DNA from 3 places in the Massilia scottii genome. Region 3 is predicted to be linked to each of the others. Evidence: predicted binding sites of a transcription regulator. Region 3 holds the regulator's gene; each other region holds the start of a gene.
What was found. The regulator LexA, encoded in region 3, represses DNA repair genes until DNA is damaged. The targets are predictions, from matches to a motif close to ACTGTATNNNNATACAGT.
Positions count from the first base shown of each region.

Region 1 (6,785 bases), on a different contig from region 3:
GACATTCTGGCCCTGGCTGACGATCTGGATGCTGGGCGTGGGCGTCGGGCTGCACGGACCGTGGCAGCGGCCTCTCCTCCATCCGGTGGCGGCTTGGGCCTTGCTGGCTGCGGCCCTCCTGTTTTCGCGCCTGGCTGGTGCCCGCACCGATCTGCTGCCGGTGCCATGGGGACAGATGCTGATGCTCTGGAAGTACGTGCTCGTCGGCACAGGATTTGCCGCGGTTGCTGCCGTGCTCTACCGCAGCCCGATGCCCTCCAGGGTGGATGGGGCGGCGCCATCCTTCTTTGCCAGGCTGAACCGCCATCTGGCCGACAGCGCCAGCGTGGCCTTTCTGTTTCATTTTCCCTTGATGATGCTGGTCACCGCCGTCGGTGCCGACCTGTTCGGCCACCGCCTGATGCAGCAGCCGGGGCCGCTTTGTTATGTGCTCGTGGGATGCGTCGTTATCGCGTGTTATGCAGCCAGCCATGCGCTGATGCGTTGCGTCGGCGCCCATGCGGGCGGCGTGCGGCCGACGGCGTAACGGTCCGCACCTGGCACCAGCGCGTCATCAAGGTGCCGCTGGTGCCGCCAGTTCGCGCGCCTGGCGAAAGCCATCGACCATCACGCCGAACGCTTGCGTCTTCATGTCCTCGCCCGGCACGCGCAGGATGTAGGACGGGTGATACACCACCACCACCCAGCGCCCCTCGTGCATGAACGGTTTGCCCAGCACGTCCTTGAGCGTGGCGTGCGGATTGCCCGTCACCGCCTTGAGCGCGGTACTGCCCAGGGCAACGACGACCTCCGGCTGGACCTGCTCCAGCTCGCTGCCGAGCCAGTAGCTGCAGGCGTCGACCTCGCGCTGGGCCGGCGTCTTGTGCATGCGCCGCTTGCCGCGCGGCTCCCATTTGAAGTGCTTCACGGCATTGGTGAGGTAGATCGTGCGCCGGTCCAGCTCGGCCTTGGCCATGGCCCGGTCGAGCAGCTGCCCGGCCGGGCCGACGAACGGCAGGCCGGCCAGGTCTTCCTGGTCGCCCGGCTGCTCGCCCACCAGCATGATGCGCGCTTCGACCGGGCCGACGCCGCCGACCGCCTGGGTCGCGTTCTGCCACAATTCGCAGCGGCGGCACTGGTCGAGCGTGCTGGGCGCGTCGCGCTGCGGCTGGGCCTTGTCGGCACTGATGGGAATGACGGTGCCGCCGCGCTGCCCAACGCTGTGCGTCTGGCCCACCTTGCGCGCGCCGGCAGCGGCCTGCGACACCATCTCGGGCACCACCGCGCCCTCGGGCAGGTTCTTCCAGAAACGCGTGGGGATGTGGCCATGCATCAGGTCGGCGTTGAGGCGGGCCGGGTTGAAGATGCTGCGGTAGTACGTCAGCCACAGGGCTTCGCCGGCGTCGTCGATGTCTTCCGGCCCGCGCATCAGCGGGCCGGTGCTGTGCAGGGTGGCGCCATCCCACAGCACGCTGGCTTCGGGCGTGGCGATCATCCACGTGACCTTACCCATGCGGCTGGCGAAGTGGCGCGCCACCTGCGGCAGCACGTCGTGGGCCGGTTCGAACCAGGCGACGAAACGGGGCGGGCCGGCATCTTCGCGGCGCTCGCGGAAACGGATATATGCGTGCATGTCGTGCTCCTCGCGGTGCACCGCCTTGACCATGGCGTGCAGGCGGGCGCCATCTTCGTCGGCGGCCGAGAGCACGTCTTTTTCGCCCTGCTGCCAGCGCCACAGCACCAGGTATAAAAACGCCCAGCGGTTCGGCACGCGGCAGCAGGCCGCGCTTTGCAGCATGTCCATCAGCTGGCGCGGAATGCGCATGGTGGACTTGCTGTCCGTTTGGACAGCCTCCGGCGCCTGCGGTTCCGCGCCCTGCGAAAACAGATCGCCATCATCCTTGTGCGAAATCCACTGCACCGCGTGGGGCGGCACCTTGTGCGCCAGCAAGTCGCGCGCGGCGTGGCGCCACTGGTCGAAGGAATGGACCAGTACCGGACGCCCGGCCGCGGCGGACGCGGCCGCGCTTACGCCGCCTGCAATTCCGCCCATAAATCCAGCTGCCGTGGTGAATGCTCGGCCATCGAGCGGCGCAGTACCTCGGACGCGGTGGTGTCCGAGGCCGGACGGTAGTCGGCCGTGACGATGAAGGGCGCGATTTTTTTCATGCTGCAGCGCAGGCGGGTCAGGTCGGCGTAGCGGATGCGGCGCAGGCGGCGCAGCTCCACCAGGCGCTTGGCGTTGCGCAGGCCAATGCCGGGCACGCGCGCGATCATCGATTCCTCGGCCATGTTCAAGTCCATCGGGAAATGCTCGCGGTGCGCCAGGGCCCAGGCCAGCTTGGGATCGATGTCGAGCGCCAGGTTGCCGGCCGCCGGCAGCAGTTCGGCCGCGTTGAAGCCGTAGCTGCGCATGAGGAAGTCGGCCTGGTACAGCCGGTGCTCGCGCTGCATGGGCGGCGGCGCCAGCGGCACGCTGTCCGGGCTTTGCGGAATCGGGCTGAAGGCCGAATAGTAGACGCGCTTGAGCTTGTAGCTGCCGTACAGGGTTTCGGCCGTGTTCAGGATGGTCTGGTCGTCGCTGGCGTCGGCCCCGACGATCATCTGCGTGCTCTGCCCGGCCGGCGCGAACTTGGGCGCGCGCGGCTCCTCGGCCTTTTCGTCGAGCTTGCGGCGGATCGAACCCATCGCCAGCTTGATGGTATGCACGCTTTTTTCGGGCGCCAGGCGCGTGATGCTGCCCTCGGTCGGCAGTTCGATGTTGACGCTGAGGCGGTCGGCGTATTTGCCGGCGGCGGCGATCAGGGCGGCGTCGGCGTCGGGAATGGTCTTGAGGTGGATGTAGCCACGAAAATTGTGTACTTCACGCAACTGCCGCGCGATGGCCACCAATTGCTCCATGGTGTAGTCGGCCGACTGGATGATGCCGGAACTGAGGAACAGGCCATCGATATAGTTGCGCAGGTAAAAATCGACCGTCAGCTTGACCACTTCATCGACTGAAAAGCGTGCCCGCGGCACGTTGGAAGTGCGGCGGTTGACGCAATACTGGCAGTCGTAGACGCAGAAATTGGTCAGCAGGATCTTGAGCAGGGAGACGCAGCGCCCGTCCGGCGTGTAGCTGTGGCAAATGCCCATGCCATTGGTGGCGCCGATGCCATCCTTGCCCTCGGAAGTGCGCTTGGGCGCGCCGCTGCTGGCGCAGGAGGCATCGTATTTTGCGGCATCCGCGAGGATTTCCAGCTTGTCGGTCAGTTCCATGGGCTTGGCGCTCAACTGTATGCATATACAGTATATTACATCATTCCCACGGACGGGCGCACGCGGTATGCGCCGCCGGTCTGCAGATGATGACGCCGTGTTGCGGCGCCGCGCCAGTCCGCTCATGGGGAAGTGTTAATAATATTGCAAGTTAGCATTGTTGCCGCCACACAGCGACCGGCCCGCAGTCGCCGCAAGCCGGCAATCAGGCCCGCTTGGCCTTGGGCGTGGCCAGGGAAGCGGCCAGCTGCACTTCCTGCTCCTGCAGCACTTCCAGGAAGCTGCCCAGCGAGATCGGATGATGGAACAGGTAACCCTGCATGGTCAGGCAGCCGTTCGACTTGAGGTAGCGCGCCTGCACCTCGGTTTCCACGCCTTCGGCGATCAGGTGCAGGCCCAGGCCGCGCGCGATCGAAATGATCGCCAGGATGACCGGATAATGCCCTTGCTCGTCGTGGATTTCCTTCACAAACGACTGGTCGATCTTGATCGTGTGAATCGGGAAGCGGTGCAGGTAGGACAGCGACGAATACCCGGTGCCGAAATCGTCGATCGCCACCGACACCCCCAGCTGGCACAGTTTGTTCAACTGTTCGATCGCGTATTGCGGATTGCGGATGCAGATATTCTCGGTGATCTCGACCTCGATCTGCGCCGGCGAAATCCCGTAGCGCAGCAGCGCGCCGCGCATCTTCTCGAAAAAGTCGCCGCGGTCCAGGTATTGCGGCGACAAATTCAGCGACAGGCGGATCGCCTCGCCGCCGTTCTCGTTCCACACCAGCATATCGCGGCACAAGGCGTCGAGCATCCAGTCCGAAATCGGCAGCATCAGGCCATTGTCTTCGGCGAACGGCAGGAACTCGTTCGCGGTCAGCACGCCGCGCTGCGGATGGTTCCAGCGCATCAGCCCTTCGGCGCCGATGATGCGGCCGGTGATCACGTCGATCTGCGGCTGGTAGTACATTTCCAGCTCGTTCTGCTCGAGCGCCTTGCGCAGGCTCTGTTCCAGCGCGATCTTCTGGTGCGACACGTCGAGCATCGAGTTGTGATAAAAACTGTGGCCGTTCTTGCCCAGCGCCTTGACCTGGTACATGGCGATGTCGGCGTGGCGCAGCAGCTCGTCGATCGACTCGCCGTCGCCCGGATAGATCGCAATGCCGATACTGGCCGACACGTGCACCTGGTGCCCATCGAGGTCGAACGGCAGGTGCAGGCAGGTGAGGAATTTTTCGGCGATCGCCTTCGCTTCGCCGCGTCCCGCCAGTTCCGGCAGCACGATGGTGAATTCGTCGCCGCCCTGGCGTGCCAGGGTGTCGCCATCGCGCAGGCATTGCTTCAGGCGCAGCGCGACCTGCTGCAGCAGCTCGTCGCCCTTGACGTGGCCGAGCGTGTCGTTCACCAGCTTGAAGCGATCGAGGTCGATGAACATCACGGCCAGCTCGGTAAGCTTGCGCTTGGCCTGGATGATGGCCAAGCCGAGGCGGTCCTTGAACAGCATGCGGTTCGGCAGGTCGGTCAGGATGTCGTGGTAAGCCTGGTACGAAATGACTTCTTCGGCGCGCTTGCGGTCGGTGATATCGCGCGCCACGCCGTAGGTGCCGTAGAACTCGAGCTTCTTGACGTCGTGATCCGGCACATGCATGCCCATCGAATTGAGCGAGATCGTCATCAGGGTCGTGTTGAACGCCCGGTTCTGGCCGGCGCGCGCATGGCATTTGAGGCGCAGTTCGACATTGCGCGAAGCGCGCTCGTCGACCCGGCGCTCGTTGAAGGCGTAGCGCGCGCGCTCCAGGTCTTCATCGTGCACCAGGATTGTGTAGTGCTGGCCGATCAGGTCTTCGCGCGCAAAACCGAGCAACTGGAAGGCGCGGTCGTTGATGAAGGTGAAGCGGCCCTCGTGGTTGAGGGTGTAGATGATGTCGGGCGAGCTGTCGACCAGGTAGCGGTACAGCTTCTCGGAGTTTTCCAGCTGCGAGGCGATGCGCTCGTTGGCCATGGTCAGGCTGCGCTGCTGCAGCGCATTGCCGACCGTCTTGAGCATCTCTTCGCGGCTGTACGGCTTGCGCAGGTAATCGTAGGCGCCGCGCTTGAGGGCGCCGATGGCCGCCTCGATGCCGACGTCGCCGCTCATCACGATCACGTCGGCATCGATGTCGCGCTCGTTGATGAAGTCCATGATCTCGTGCCCGCTCATGTCGGGCAGGCGCAGGTCCAGCAGGACCAGGTCGAAGCGGCGCGCGCTCAGCTGCGCCAGCGCTTCGGCGCCGCTCTTGGCCGTTACCAGTTCGAAGCCGCGGTCGCGCAGCAGGTCGTGCAGGGCCGACAGCAGGCGCGGCTCGTCGTCGATCAGCAGGATGCGCGGCAGCGCGGGGATATCGGCCTCGCCGAAAGAGGCGGACGGCTCGGCGGCGGAAGCGGCCGGCGACAGTACGCTGGCAGGATTGTCGTTCATTGGAGCCTTAAACGGAATCCATCGTCCGCATCGGCAACGCGCACTTGCCCGGCTGGTACGGGAAACAGTGGTAGCAGGGCACGCTCTGGCCGCTTGCGAAGATCGTTGTCCGAATGCTGCATTGTGTCGAAAACTGCCGCCAAATGGTCGATGGTTGGAGGTGGCGCACTACGCAATGCGGCCACGACGAAAAAATCAGATTACGCCTGTCGCGCGCGAGGTTTGGGCAGCGTGTCAGGTTTTAAAAACGGCTATCTTAGCATATATGCACGAATGTTGACCGGTGGAACATTACCCAAGGCAAAAGTTTTATTGTTCAGTCCGCTTAACGCTCACGCTCCGATGGCCAGGCGCTGGCGGCGGTACCTGCGCGACGCCACCCACAAGCCCAGTGCGCACAGGGCGAAACCGACCTGCCCCATGGCCAGCCACAGCATCGAGTGCGACAGGAAGGGCGCGATCACGCCCGCCACCAGCGCTCCCAGCAGGGTCACCGCGAACGACTGGCACGAGGCCACCGTGCCGCGGATGTGCGGGAACAGGTCGAGCGCGAGCAGTGTGGCGCCGGGCGCGATCAGCGACATGCCGAAGGTGTAGAAAAACATCGGCGCCACGCTCCACGGCAGCGCTGGCGTAAAGACGCTGTGATACAACAGATTGGCGACGGCGGCCGTCAGCAGGAAGCCGAAGCCGATGCCGATCTGGCGCGCGAACGTGATTTTGCCGGCGATGCGGTTGGCCGCGAGCGCGCCCAGGAAGATGCCGGCCACCGACGGAATGAACAGCCATCCGAATTGATCGGGCCCGAGGCCCAGATGCAGCGGCAGCGCCACCGGCGCGGCCGCAATATACAGGAACAGGCCGGCGAAATTGAAGGCCACGATGCCGGCCTTCATGTGGAACAGGGCCGAGCTGAAAATGGCGCTGTAGTTCTGCCACAGGTAGCGCGGATTGAAGGCCTGGCGCTTTTCCGGCGGCAGCGTTTCGGGCAGGCGCCGGTAGCAGTAGATGAACAGGATCACGCTGTAGGCCAGCAGCACCAGGAAGATGGTGCGCCAGTCGGAATACTTGACGATCCAGCCGCCCAGGATCG
Region 1 covers NZ_JAVCWM010000015.1:75,702-82,486, forward strand. Annotated here, with positions in the region: gene RBA41_RS20845 (hypothetical protein) at 1-526, shown strand, start outside; gene RBA41_RS20850 (UdgX family uracil-DNA binding protein) at 554-2,032, opposite strand; gene RBA41_RS20855 (putative DNA modification/repair radical SAM protein) at 2,008-3,240, opposite strand; gene RBA41_RS20860 (putative bifunctional diguanylate cyclase/phosphodiesterase) at 3,446-5,692, opposite strand; gene RBA41_RS20865 (multidrug effflux MFS transporter) at 6,025-6,785, opposite strand, start outside.
Region 1: RBA41_RS20855 (putative DNA modification/repair radical SAM protein) is a predicted target of LexA. The motif match lies at 3,255-3,272, and genes of this name have one in related genera.

Region 2 (6,785 bases), on a different contig from region 3:
CCTGCAAGACCCGCTGCCGACCGACGCGGCTTCGTTCAACAAGCGCAAGGATGAAGGCAAGTCGCGCCTGACCTTGCTGGTGAACGAAATTGCACGCCTGGTGTCGCAGGTGTTGACCGAGTTCCATGGCTTGCCCAAGAAGCTGCAAGGCGTGCAGGCGCAGGCCGCGGCCGACATGCAGTCGCAGTTGCAGGGACTGGTGCACAAGCGCTTCCTGATCGATAACGATTACGCGCAACTGGCGCATTTTCCGCGCTATCTCAAGGCAATCAATGTGCGGCTGGAAAAGCTGCGTGCCGATCCCGCGCGCGACGCCAAGCTGATGGCCGAGTGGACCCAGTCCGCCAGCCATTTCATGCGCGCCGCGCGCGACCGGCTGGCGGGAAAAAACACCGATCCGAAGATGGTGGAATTTCGCTGGATGCTCGAAGAACTGCGCGTGTCGCTGTATGCGCAGGAATTGCGCACGCCAATGCCGGTGTCGGCCAAGCGCCTGCAGAAGGTGTGGGAGTCGATGCAGCGCTGATCCAGGCGTCGGCGTGCGGATCGCCACAAGGCGTCATCCATGGACACCTTCGGCTATCCGTGTGCGCCGCACGGGTGCACGGGCACCTTGCACAGGCGCCCCTGCCACCAGCGCTATTCGTCAAGCACGCTTCATAGTCCGGCACCCATGCCGCTCGTTCCGGAGCTGCCGCTCGTTGTGCTCGTGCCGGTACCGCCCATGCCGGACTGCGTGCCCGCGCCCACGCCGCCGGTGGTGGCGTCGGTTCCGTAAAACCCATGCACCTGGTTGGCCCAGCTGATGTCGCTCATGTCGGGCCAGGCGTCCGGGTCGAAGCCGGGCGCGTTTTTCAGGCGCTCCTTCTCCACATTGAGCACGAAGCGCTTGTTGACGGTGTCCAGGTGCAGCGCTTGCCACGGCACCGCAAACAGTTTTTCGCCCAGCCCCAGCATGCCGCCGAAAGCCAGTACCGCATAGGCGACTTGTCCGCTGCGCATGTCGAGCATGATTTCCTTGATCTCGCCCAGATCGTCTTCCTGGGCGTTGACGAGGTTGTCGCCGATCAGGGTGTCGGCGCCCATCAGGGCAGGGCCCGGACCGACGCTGCCCTTGTATATGCCATATTTGTCGCGCTCTGTGTAATTCATCTCGTTCTCCTGATATTTTTGGGTGTGCGGACCTCGCCGATCGCGGTCCTTATGCAAACAGACTAGGTTTTTGCGCAAGCGGTTCTTTGATGTGCCTCAATGGTGTCGGCGCGCACGCGTCGCCCGCCGATGTTGCTTTTTTGCTCATCGGACCCGCTAAGCGGCACAACGCACGGAGCGGCGCCGTGGGGGCACGCTATGCTGGCTGAAAGGAGCCCATCACCATGATCGTCAATGCACGTTGCACCCACGCCGGCCCGCTCGGCAAACCGATGCCGACCCGCTCGTCCGCGGCCATCCTGTGGGCGCGCCTGCACCAGCGCGTGATGGTGCGTTTGCGATGGTAAAGTCCAGCGCCCCCTTGCTGCGCAGCCTGATGCGCGTGGGTAAAAAGCAGCAACGCTCGGCGGCGCGCCTGCTCACGGCGCTGTTCGCGCCGCCCAAACCGGCGCCCAAGGCACGCGCCAAACCGGCACCGAAACTGGCCTCGGCAACCGCTCCCAGGCCCACCCCGAAGCCCAGAGCCGCCTCCACGGTTGCACCCACGCCGAAACCCAAACCAGCGCCGCGCGCCGCGCCGGCAGCATTGCTCAAAGACGCGCCAGCGCCGGGCAAGTGGCTCACCGCGCGCTACGCCGGCCAGTCAGGACAGGTGCTGCGCACGATGAGTTACTGGCTGTATCTGCCCGATGGCGCGGCGCCGCCCTCGGGCTGGCCGCTGATCGTCATGCTGCACGGCTGCGAGCAGAGCGCCACCCAGTTTGCCCAGGGCACGCGCATGAACCAGATGGCGCAAAAGGCCGGCTACGCGGTGCTGTATCCCCAGCAATCGCTCAGCGCCCATCCGCACCGCTGCTGGAAATGGTATGACCGCGCCACCCAGCAGGGCGGGGGTGACGTGCCGGTGATTGTCGGCATGATCGGCCAGGTGCTGGCCGCGTACGGCCTGGACCGCTCGCGGGTGTTCATCTGCGGCATGTCGGCGGGAGCGGGCATGGCCAATATCGTCGCGCTCAACCATCCGGAGCTGTTCGCCGGGCTGGGGCTGCATTCGGGGCCCCTGTATGGCGCAGGGCACAGCACGGTCGGGGCGCTTGGGGTCATGCAACACGGTAACGGCGCGCGGGTCGACAGCGCCATCGCCGAGGTGCTCGAACGGCGTCCCGGGTTTCCGTCCATGCCGACCATCCTGATCCAGGGCGATGACGACCGCGTGGTTCGGCCGGTCAACCAGGTGCACTTGCGGCGCCAGGCGATGCTGATCAATGATCTGCCGGCGGCGACGCCGGTGCGGGTGGCGCACAAGGCCGGTGGGCGCGGCGGCTTGCCGCATCAGGTGCACGATGTGTATCGCGGACGCAAGCTGATGCTGCGCGTGGCCCAGATCGCCCAGCTGCAGCATGCCTGGAGCGGGGGCGACGCGCGCCTGTCGTTCAATTCGGCGGCGGGGCCGGATGCCAGCAAGATGCTGGTCGATTTCTTCGGCAAGCACCGGCGTTGACCTTGGTTTGTTTCTGGACAATGATGCGCACCTGTTCATTCATGCAAATCCAATCTTTCTAAAGAGGAATCGTGTCCTGCATCGATGATGCTTGGCTGGAAAAATTTCTAATCAGAGGTCTGACCCCGGTTGTAGGCGCACGATAGGCCTTGCCAAATTGGCAGTCAGAGAGTACTGTATAAATATACAGTACTTTGTTGATCCGACCATGAGCTCCCCTGATTTCCTTGCCGCGCCCGAGACCTTGCATCCCGCCCTGTGGCGCGCTTCCCAGCTGGCCCACGCCGGCACGCGCTGTGTCGACAGCGGCCATCCCACCCTGTCGCCCCAGTTGCCCGGCGGCGGCTGGCCCAGCGGCTGCCTGGTCGAGCTGCTGCTGCAGCAAAGCGGCATCGGCGAATTGCGCCTGCTGCGTCCAGCCCTGGCCAAGGTGGCCGAGCGCCGCATCGTGCTGCTGCAGCCACCCCATCCACCCCAGGCGCTGGCGCTGGCCGCGCTCGGGCTGCCGCCCTCCCAGATGATCTGGGTGCGCAGCGCGCGCAATGCCGATGCCCTGTGGGCGGCCGAGCAGGTGCTGCGCAGCGGCAGTTGCGGCGCGCTGCTGTTCTGGGCCAGCCATGCGCGTCCCGATGCGCTGCGCCGCCTGCATCTGGCGGCCCAGTGCGGCGAGGCTCTGTTCTTCCTGCTGCGCCCGCTCGCGGCGGCCCAGGATGCCTCGCCGGCGCCGCTGCGCCTGAGCCTGCGTCCGGCGCTCGGCGGACTCGACATCGGTTTCGTCAAACGCCGGGGACCGCAGCGCGACGCGCCCCTGTTCCTGCCCCTGACTCCTTCTTTACTGCAGCGCCATGCGACTCTGGATCGGCCTCTGCCTGCCCCGGCTACCGCTCGACGTATTCAGCCCGCACTGGTCGGCTGAGGCCGCCAGCGTCGTGCTGGAACACGAGCGCGTGCTGGCCGCCTCGCCACTGGCGCAGGCGGGCGGGGTGCGCGAGGGCATGCGCCGCGGCGGGGTGCTGATGCTGCTGCCCGAAGCGCGCCTGCACGAGCGCGAGCCCGCGCGCGAGGCCGCGGCCCTGCAGGCGGTGGCCATGGCGCTGCTGCAGTACACGCCCCAGGTCGCCCTGGCCGAGGAAGCGACCTTGCTGATGGACGTGGGGGCCAGCCTGCGCCTGTTCGGCGGGGTGCGCGCGCTGTGCCGGCGCATCCGCGCCAGCGTGCGCGCGCTCGGCTTCAGTGCCCGCCTCAGCTGCGCGCCGACGGCGCGCGGGGCCTGGCTGCTGGCGCGCGGCGGCGCCGGCCACGCGCTCGGCATGGCATCGCTCAAACGCCGCCTGGACCGGCTGCCGGCCGCCTTGCCGCTGCCGGCGCGCCCGTTTGCCGCCTGGTTAGAAGGCATCGGCTGCCTGTCGCTGGGCCAGCTGCGGCGCCTGCCGCGTCCGGGCTTGCAGCGCCGTTGCGGCGGCGCCTTGCTGGGCGTGCTCGATGCCGCCTACGGCATGACGGCCGAGCTGTTCGACTGGATCGCCGCGCCCACCACCTTCCAGGCCCGGCTTGAACTGTTCGACCGGGTCGAGCAGGCCGACGCCCTGCTGGCCGGCGCCCACAGCCTGCTGCTGCAAATGACGGGCTGGCTGTGCGCGCACCAGTTGGCGGTGGGGCGCATCGTGCTGCTGCTCGAACACGAGCGCGGCCGGGTGGCGCGGCCGCCGACCGTGCTCGACATCATCCTGGCCGAGCCGACCTGGCGCGACGACCATCTGGTGCGCCTGCTGCGCGAGCGCCTGGGCAGCCTGACCCTGGAAGCGCACGTGATCGGCCTGGTGCTCGAAGCGCCCGAGGTGCAGGCCATGGCCGTGCCGAGCGAGTCGCTGTTTCCCGAGCCCGGCGGCAGCGAGCAGGACCAGTGGCGCATGCTCGAACTGCTGGTGGCGCGCCTCGGCCCCGAGAATGTGCTGCAGGCGGCTCCGCGCGCTGATTACCGGCCCGAGCTGGCGAACCGCTGGGTGCCGGTGCAGCAGGAGCGGCGCACGGCGCAGCAGCAGCCGCAATTGCCGCCGGACGTGCTCAGCCTGCCGCGCCCGGCCTGGCTGCTGGCCAAGCCGGTGGCGCTGCTGATGCGCGATCACCGGCCGTTTTACGGCTCGCCCCTGCGCATGGCCTCGACCCCCGAGCGGATCGAGGCGGGCTGGTGGAGCCAGTCGCAGACGCGCGATTATTTCATTGCGCAAGGGCAGGATCATGCCCATTACTGGGTCTACCGCGAACGCATCGCCGGCACCGATGGCGATAGCGCGCCGCGCTGGTTCCTGCATGGCTTGTTCGGCTGAGGGCGCCCATGCGAAGGGCCGCCATCCGGTGCTGACGATCTTGCCCACTGATGGCGCACAAGGAGCAGGCGGCAAGTCATCGGCGTTCATGGCAGCCGCCCTCACGTGACGGTGCCGTCACATCGCCGCCTCACGGCCGCTTGCCTTCGAGCCGCCGCTCGATGCGCCAGACGGTCCGGCAGCGCGCAACGCACGTGCCCGGCATCCGGACGATTCGCCAGTGACGCTGTCATGCCGTCGGCAGGTCGACGGCTCGATGGCGCGCCGGGAATGTGTGGCAAGCGTTTCGGTACTAGCACAATCGATAGCATTGATGCGGCCCCGTTCCGGCGTAGGATCGATTCTGCTGTCTTCGAAACATCACTTCACCACAGGAGGACGTTATGGCAGAAGAGAACGAATCCGGGGAAGAGCGCGTTGTTCTGGACGCGCGCACCCTTCAAAATATCAATCCGGAAACCCTGGCACGCCTTCGCAGCGAGTTTGGCATGTCGGTCGAGCTGAAATCGACGAAGCCGGGCTTGTCCGGCCTGCTCGACAGCCTGACCAGGGGCGGCCTTACGACGCCCCAGGGGATGGTGGCCGCCTACGACCGCGGCTTCGACCGCACCAGCCCCGGCTACGACAAGTACTACGACCGGGACCGGGCCCTGGCCAACCCTGCCCAGGATCTGCTCGACCCTGTGATCAACCCCGGCCCGCTCATTCCCGGCATAGCCAACCCCGCCCAACCCGGGCTTTCTCCTGTGGTGAGCCCCGGCATCGACGCCGGCGTGCTCAACCGTTTAACCACGCGCCCATGACGCAAGGCGGGCTTGCCCGCCGTAGAGGGAGACATCGCTATGTTCGTGACCCACGCGCCCCAGCAGCGCTTCAAGGCATTCTACGACTGCCTGTCCAACAACGATACGGCGACATCATCGGTCGTCTCAAGCTACATTCTGGTCAAGCTCGCCGCCAGGTGCAATCTGGCCTGCACTTACTGCTACTGGTTTCGCGATAAAAGCGTGCTCGACGCGCCAAAACGGCTGACCCTGGAAGCCGAGGATGCCTTTCTCATGCGGCTTGGCGAGCATATCCGCCAGCATGCGCTGAAGACGTTCTTCATCCTGTTCCACGGCGGCGAACCCTTGCTGTTCGGTGCGGCACGCTTCGAGGCGCTGTGCGCCAAGCTGCGTGAGCTGGAAGCGACGCACGGTTGCCAGCTCAAGCTGGCGGTGACCACCAATGGCGTGCTGGTCGATGCGCACTGGGCGTCGCTCCTGCAGCGCTGGAATGTCGGGGTCACCGTCAGCCTGGACGGGCCGCGCGCCGTCAACGACAGCCGCCGCATCGGCTTTCGTGGCCAGGGCAGTTTCGACGCCATTCTCGCGGGCGTGAGGCAACTGCGCGCGGCCGGCGTCGAACCGGGCTTTCTCAGCGTGTGCGAACCAGCGTCCGACCCGCGCGAACTGGTGCGCTTCTTCGCCGAGGATCTGGGCGCCAGCGATTTCGACGTCCTGGTGCCGGATGCGACCCATGAAGACGCGCCGGCATCGATCGCCGCCTTTTACATCGGCCTGTTCGATGCCTGGTGGGATACCTGGCTCGACCGTGGCGTGCGCATCCGGCTGCTGGACACCCTGGTGCGCGGCCTGCTGGGCGAAGAAAGCCGGATCGAGTCGATCGGCTTCGGGCCGAACACAACGAGCACGCTGGCGACCGACGGCGCCATCGAGCCGCTGGACGTGCTGCGCACGGCCGGCGACAGTTTCACGCGCACCCGCATCGATGTGTTTCATAACGGCCTGCAGGACATCCAGAGC
Region 2 covers NZ_JAVCWM010000019.1:117,334-124,118, reverse strand. Annotated here, with positions in the region: gene hrpA (ATP-dependent RNA helicase HrpA) at 1-526, shown strand, start outside; gene RBA41_RS23580 (PRC-barrel domain-containing protein) at 658-1,152, opposite strand; gene RBA41_RS23575 (hypothetical protein) at 1,377-1,499, shown strand; gene RBA41_RS23570 (extracellular catalytic domain type 1 short-chain-length polyhydroxyalkanoate depolymerase) at 1,493-2,653, shown strand; gene imuA (translesion DNA synthesis-associated protein ImuA) at 2,862-3,569, shown strand; gene RBA41_RS23560 (Y-family DNA polymerase) at 3,499-4,980, shown strand; gene RBA41_RS23555 (hypothetical protein) at 5,364-5,783, shown strand; gene RBA41_RS23550 (radical SAM protein) at 5,823-6,785, shown strand, end outside.
Region 2: imuA (translesion DNA synthesis-associated protein ImuA) is a predicted target of LexA. The motif match lies at 2,827-2,844, and genes of this name have one in related genera.

Region 3 (6,785 bases):
GGCGCTTCCAGGTGCTGCCGGGACGTCCGACCGTCATCCTCGACGTCGCCCATAATCCGCACGCGGCGTCGGCGCTGGCCCAGAACCTGGGCAACATGGGCTTTCATCCCTACACCTATGCCGTATTCGGCATCATGCAGGACAAGGACATCGATGGCGTTGTTGCCCCGATGGCGCAATATGTCGACCACTGGTGCGTGACCAACCTGCCATCGCCACGCGCGGCCGACCCGGAAACGCTGGCCGATACCCTGGCGGCGCTGCCGCCGGGCGACGCCAAACCGGGCGAACGCAGCGTCACAACCTTCGCCGATCCAGCCCAGGCTTTTGCAAATGCAATGAGTCGAGCCGGGGAGAATGATAGAATTGTGGTCTTTGGCTCCTTCTACACCGTCGCCGGTGTCATGGCTGCCCGAAAATCCTCACATCACTGAAGAAAAACGCATGGGCTTGTTCTCGTTCCTCAATAAAAACAAGCAAGAATCCACGGAAGATAGTGGCTATTATTCCAAGTCGGACGACGACAGCGTCGCCGCCCGTGCCCGTTCCAAGCGCGCATCTTCCGCCGGCGAACCCGCAGCCCGCCGCGGCAAGGACGCGCGCGCCGCTGCCGATCCCGTTCTGCCCGAGAAAAAGCGTGCGCGCCGCCGCCTGGTAGGCGCCGTCGCGCTGGCGCTCGGCGTGGCGGTCGGCTTGCCGATGGTGCTCGACTCCGAACCCAAGCCGCTGGCCGGCGACATCGATATCCGTATTCCCTCCAAGGACAAGGTCGCGCCGCAGGCGCAGCCGCGCGCCGTGGCTGCCGCCGATGCGCTCGACAAACGCGAAGAAATCATCGACGTGCCGCCAGTGCCAATGGTGACGCTGCCGAAAGAAAGGCCGGTGCCGAGGGATGAGATCAAACCCGAGGCCAAGCCCGTGGCGAAGCCCGAAATCAAGCCGGCGGTGAAGCCCGACGTCAAACCGGTCGTCAAGCCGGAACCGAAACCGGTCGTCAAGCCCGAGCCCAAGGTTGTGGTCAAGCCCGAGGCCAAGCCTGAGAAGCCGAAGCCGGAGCCGAAAGTCGCCGAGGTCAAGAACGTCGAGAAGGCGCCCGAAAAGCACGTCGAAAAAACGGTCGACAAGGCAGTCGAGAAGCCGGTTGAGAAACCGCTCGCCAAGGCGCCGCCCAAGGTCGAGGAAAAGGAAAAACCGGCCGTCAAGCCGCCGGTGCCGGAGGCCCAGCGCGCCATGTCCATCCTCGAAGGCAAGGCGCCCGAGAAAGCCGTCGACGAGAACCAGCGCTTCGTGGTGCAGGTCGCCGCGCTGGCCACGCAGGAAAAAGTCAACGAATTGCAGGCCAAATTGAGCGGCGCCGGCATCCGCTCGTTCACGCACAAGATACCGACCCAGTCGGGCGACCGGATTCGTGTGCAGGTGGGCCCGTTCAGCAAGGATGAAGCCGAAAAAGTGCGCGCCAAGTTAAGCAAGATGGGACTGTCGGGCATCATGGTCCCGGGCTGATGACATACGTTTGGGCTGACGCAAGGTGACGGAGTTCGATTATGTGGTGCTGGTGATCCTCATTTCCTCGGTGATCATCGGCACGTTGCGCGGCCTGGTCAAGGAAATCCTGTCGCTGATCAGCTGGGTGGTGGCCTTCGTCGTTGCCAACGCCTACGGCGCCCAGCTCGCGCCCATGTTGTCGGTGATCCCCGGCGAAACGGTGCGCCTGATGGTCGCCTTCGTGGCGCTGTTCCTCGGCACCCGCATCCTGATGGGACTGGTCATGATGGCGGTCGACCTGATGGTCAAGGCCACGGGACTGAGTCCGGCGAACCGCCTGCTGGGGGCCACGTTCGGCCTCGCGCGCGGGGTGGTGATCGTGCTGGCCGCCGTCATCTTGTGCGGCATGACCGACCTGCCCAAGCAGGCGTTCTGGACCAAGGCGGTATCGAGCCCCATGGCGGAAGAGGGCGCACGGATGGTAAAGACATTGTTGCCCGCTGATTTGGCGCGGCATGTTCAGTTTTGATATTTTTTAAAATCAGTAGGTCCAGTCTCTAGGAGCGCACCATGTGTGGCATCGTCGGCGTCGTCTCGAATAACCCCGTCAATCAAGTGCTGTATGACGCTTTGCTGCTGTTGCAGCACCGCGGTCAGGATGCGGCGGGGATCGCAACCAGTCATTCCAATATGTTTTCCATGCACAAGGCCAATGGCCTCGTGCGTGACGTTTTCCGCACGCGCAATATGCGTTCGCTGCAGGGGAACTCGGGCATCGGCCACTGCCGCTATCCGACCGCCGGTTCGTCCAGCGAGGAAGAAGCGCAGCCGTTCTACGTGAATGCGCCGTTCGGCATCACGCTCGCGCACAACGGCAACCTGACCAATCAGGAACAGCTCAAGTCCGAGATGTTCCGCAACGACCGCCGCCACATCAACACCGACTCCGATTCCGAAGTGCTGCTCAACGTGCTGGCGCATGAAATCCAGGAATCGACCACCGGCTTCACGCTCGATCCAGATTCCATCTTCAAGGCGGTGCAAGCGGTGCACCGGCGCGTGCGCGGCGCCTACGCCGTTGTCGCCCAGATCGCCGGCCACGGCCTGCTGGCCTTCCGCGATCCGTTCGGGATTCGTCCGCTGTGCATCGGCACCAACGAAACCGACAACGGCACCGAATACCTGGTGGCCAGCGAATCGGTGGCGCTGGAAGGCATGGGTTTCCGCTTCCTGCGCGATATCGCGCCGGGCGAAGCGGTGTTCATCGACATGGACATGAAGCTGCACGAACGCCAGTGCGCCGACAATCCGTCGCTCAACCCGTGCGCCTTCGAGTACGTGTACCTGGCCCGCCCGGATTCGATTCTCGACGGCGCCTCGGTCTACGCCACGCGCCTGAAAATGGGCGAGTACCTGGCCGACAAGGTGCGCCAGGAGTTCAAGTCGGGCGAGATCGACGTGGTCATGCCGATTCCCGATTCCTCGCGTCCTGCCGCGATCCAGCTGGCGCTCAAACTCGGTGTCGAGTACCGCGAAGGCTTCATCAAGAACCGCTACATCGGCCGCACCTTCCTGATGCCGGGCCAGGCGATCCGCCGCAAGTCGGTACGCCAGAAACTGAACGCGATCGGTTCCGAATTCAAGGGCAAGAACGTGCTGCTGGTCGACGACTCGATCGTGCGCGGCACCACCAGCCAGGAAATCGTGCAGATGGCGCGTGAAGCGGGCGCGCGCAACGTGTTCTTCGCGTCGGCCGCGCCTCCGGTGCTGTTCCCGAACGTGTACGGCATCGACATGCCGACCCGCGATGAACTGATCGCCTACGGCCGCAGCACCGAGGAAGTCTGCCGCGAGATCACGGCCGACGCCCTGGTGTACCAGGACGTCGATGCGCTCAAGCGCGCGATCTCGGACGTGAACCCGGCGTTGACCAGCTTCGAGGCATCCTGCTTCGACGGCGTGTACGTGACTGGCGACGTCACGCCCGCGTATCTGGACCGGCTGGAATTCGCGCGCCACAATCCGAAAGCCGCACCGGCCGAAGATGCGGCGCGCACCCAGCTGAACCTGAACCTGGCGACCGCCGAGTAACTGATGAGCGAGAAGAAAAGCTACGGCTTCACCACGACCATCCTGCACAACGACCGGCAAAAGCCGATCGAGCATGGGTCGCTGCACAAGCCGATTCACACCTCGGTGACCTTCGGCTACAACGACGCGCGCCAGCTGGCGTCGGTGTTCCAGGGGAAGGAGCCGGGCTTTCGCTACGGCCGCCAGGGCAATCCGACCATCTCCGCGCTCGAAGACAAGATCACGCAGATGGAAGACGGCGTATCGACCTTGTGCTTTGCGACCGGGATGGGGGCCATCGGCGCCGTGTTCCAGGCGCTGCTGCGCGCCGGCGACCACATTGTGTCGTCGTCGTTCTTGTTCGGGAACACCAACAGCCTGTGGCAAACGGCGGCCGGGCAGGGCGTCGAGGTGGCGTTTGCCGATGCGACCGACGTGGCCAACGTCGAAGCCGCGCTCACGCCGGCCACGCGCCTGGTGTTCGTCGAAACCATCGCCAACCCGCGCACGCAGGTGGCGGACCTGGCGCGCATCGGCCGGCTGTGCAGGGAACGCGGCATTCTGTTCGTGGTCGATAACACCATGACGTCGCCCTACCTGTTCCGGCCTAAAACGGTCGGTGCGGGGCTGGTGGTCAATGCGCTGACCAAGTCGATCGGAGGCCACGGCAATGCGCTTGGCGGCAGCCTGACCGATACCGGCGAATACGACTGGAGCGCGTTCCCGAACATTGCGGCCAACTACAAGCGCAATGCGCCGGCGCAGTGGGGCATGGCGCAGTTGCGCGCCAAGGCCCTGCGCGACTTCGGCGCCTCGCTGGCGCCGGAAGCGGCTCACCACATCGCGGTGGGGGCGGAAACGCTGGCGCTGCGCATGGAGCGCGCTTCGGCCAATGCGCTGGCAGTCGGGCGCATGCTCGAAGCCGACGCGCGCGTGGCGGCGGTGTATTACCCGGGCCTGGCATCGCATCCGCAGCACGCGCTGGCGAGCGATCTGTTCAAGGCTTACGGTTCGCTGTTGAGCTTTGAACTGAAAGACGGCATCGATTGCTTCGATTACCTCAATCGCCTCAAGCTCGGTATCTCCGCCAGTAACCTGGGCGATACGCGCACCCTGGTCATTCCCGTCTCGCACACCATCTTCTACGAGATGGGCGCCGAGCGGCGCGCCAGCATGGGCATCGCCGAATCGCTGATCCGGGTGTCGGTCGGCATCGAAGACACGGCTGACTTGCTCGACGACTTCCGCTCCGCGCTGGATTGAACGGGGCAGGACGGCGCGCGCCGCCCTGTCATGTCATCTGGTGACGATGCGGGTTTGTCCACATGGTTCGTACAAATACAAGGTCCTACACGCGATGAAGAAATACCTGTTCTGCCTGGGCTTGATGCTCGCCGGCGTGGCGCACGCGGACGAGCTGGCCAACGCCAACGCCCTGTTCGCGAAAAAGGCTTATCCGCAAGCGCTGCAGCTGTACACCAAGCTGGCCAACGCCGGCAACGCCGAAGCCCAGCTGCACATGGGCGAGATGTATTTTTACGGCGAGGCCGGCACGGTCGACCTGGCCAAGGCCGAAGCCTGGTTCAAGAAGTCCGCCGCCAAGGGTAACAAGACTGCGGCCGGCTCGCTGGAGATGATGAAAAAGCGCGATGCGCGCCGTGCCGACCTGGATTACTGGATCGGCAAATACGATGGCGCCGACCTGACAACGGGCCAGTTCCGTTGCCCGGCGCCGCGCATTCCGGCCATGTCGAAGCAGAACGAAGAAATCGAGAGCGTGTCGGCCAAGGTCGCGGCCTGGCAGGATTGCTACAACGGCTTCGTGCGCAACCTGAACGAGGCCAGCCCGCTGACCAAGCGCATTCCCAAGGATGTGGCCGACCTGCTGACCAAGGAAGAAACCGAGCAGTCGCGCGTGTATCTGGAAGGCGTGTATGCGGGCATCGCCGAAAACGCCAAGGTCTCGGCCAAGCTGGTGCTGGCCGACTTCGGCGCGTGGCGTGCCGCCACCGACGCCTACATCAAGGAACACAACCGCATCGTCACCGAAGCGGCGGCGACAGCGCCGCGCAAGGGCGACTAGGCGGCAAGGGCGCAGTGGAACCGCGCCCGCACGCTCAGTTCCAGCTGCGCATCAACCCTACCGCCAGGCCTTCAAGCGCGAACTCGTCGGTTGCGGGATCGACGTGGATCACCTTGAAGTCCGGATTTTCCGGCAGCAGTTCGATCAGCGAGCCGGTCTTTTTGTAGCGCTTGACGGTGACATCGTCACCGATGCGGGCCACCACGATCTGGCCATTCTTGGCGCTGTCGACCTTTTTGACGGCCAGCAGGTCGCCATCCATGATGCCGGCGTCGCGCATCGACCACCCACGCACCTTGAGCAGGAAATCGGGACGCGACGAAAACATCGCCGGGTCCACGCTGTAGGTCGCTTCCACATGCTCCTGCGCGAGGATGGGCGAACCGGCGGCCACGCGCCCGACCAGCGGCAGCGACATGAGCAGGTTCGGCGGCGGCATGGCAATGGCGTCGACGCTGGCGCCGATCAGGCGGATGCCGCGCGAGGTGCCGGGCGAAATTTCGATGGCGCCCTTGCGCGCGAGCGCCTGCAGATGCTCTTCGGCCGCGTTGGCCGACTTGAAGCCCAGTTCATTGGCGATCTCGGCACGGGTAGGAGGAAAGCCCGTGTTCTCGATCGCATCCTTGATCAGGTTGAGGATTTGTTCTTGCCTTGGAGTGAGCTTGATCATCGGTATGCGGGACTGTGTATATGGACAGACTGTATTTTTGTACAGTATTTCGCGCAATGCAAGGGTTAATTAGCCGAACAGGCGAATTATTTGCGATGGGCGCTGTCCAACAAGTAGCAGAGGAGGTGAGTCATGGATCGGCTTGAGGTTCCAAGGGTGGGTTATGAGGAAGATTTTGTGCTGTGGCTTGAGGATCAGGCGGAGTTGCTGCGTATGGGAAAGTTCGAGCTACTTGATGTCGACAACCTCATCGACGAGCTTGAAGGCGCAGTGCGTGCCGACCGGAGTGAGCTCGAGGGGCACCTTGAATATATCACTGCGTACTTGCTCAGTTTGCAGTTGCGGCCACGGTACAAGCCACGGCACTGGTGCATCAAGCTGAACGACGCCCGTTTTGGCGTGGAATTGCTGATTGCCGACAGTCCCAGTCTGGTTGCCGACATACCCGAACTAGCAGCGCGGCGCTATGCCGAAGCG
Region 3 covers NZ_JAVCWM010000016.1:67,027-73,811, forward strand. Annotated here, with positions in the region: gene folC (bifunctional tetrahydrofolate synthase/dihydrofolate synthase) at 1-434, shown strand, start outside; gene RBA41_RS21675 (SPOR domain-containing protein) at 445-1,503, shown strand; gene RBA41_RS21680 (CvpA family protein) at 1,529-2,014, shown strand; gene purF (amidophosphoribosyltransferase) at 2,056-3,576, shown strand; gene RBA41_RS21690 (cystathionine gamma-synthase family protein) at 3,580-4,818, shown strand; gene RBA41_RS21695 (tetratricopeptide repeat protein) at 4,913-5,638, shown strand; gene lexA (transcriptional repressor LexA) at 5,673-6,308, opposite strand; gene RBA41_RS21705 (DUF29 domain-containing protein) at 6,441-6,785, shown strand, end outside.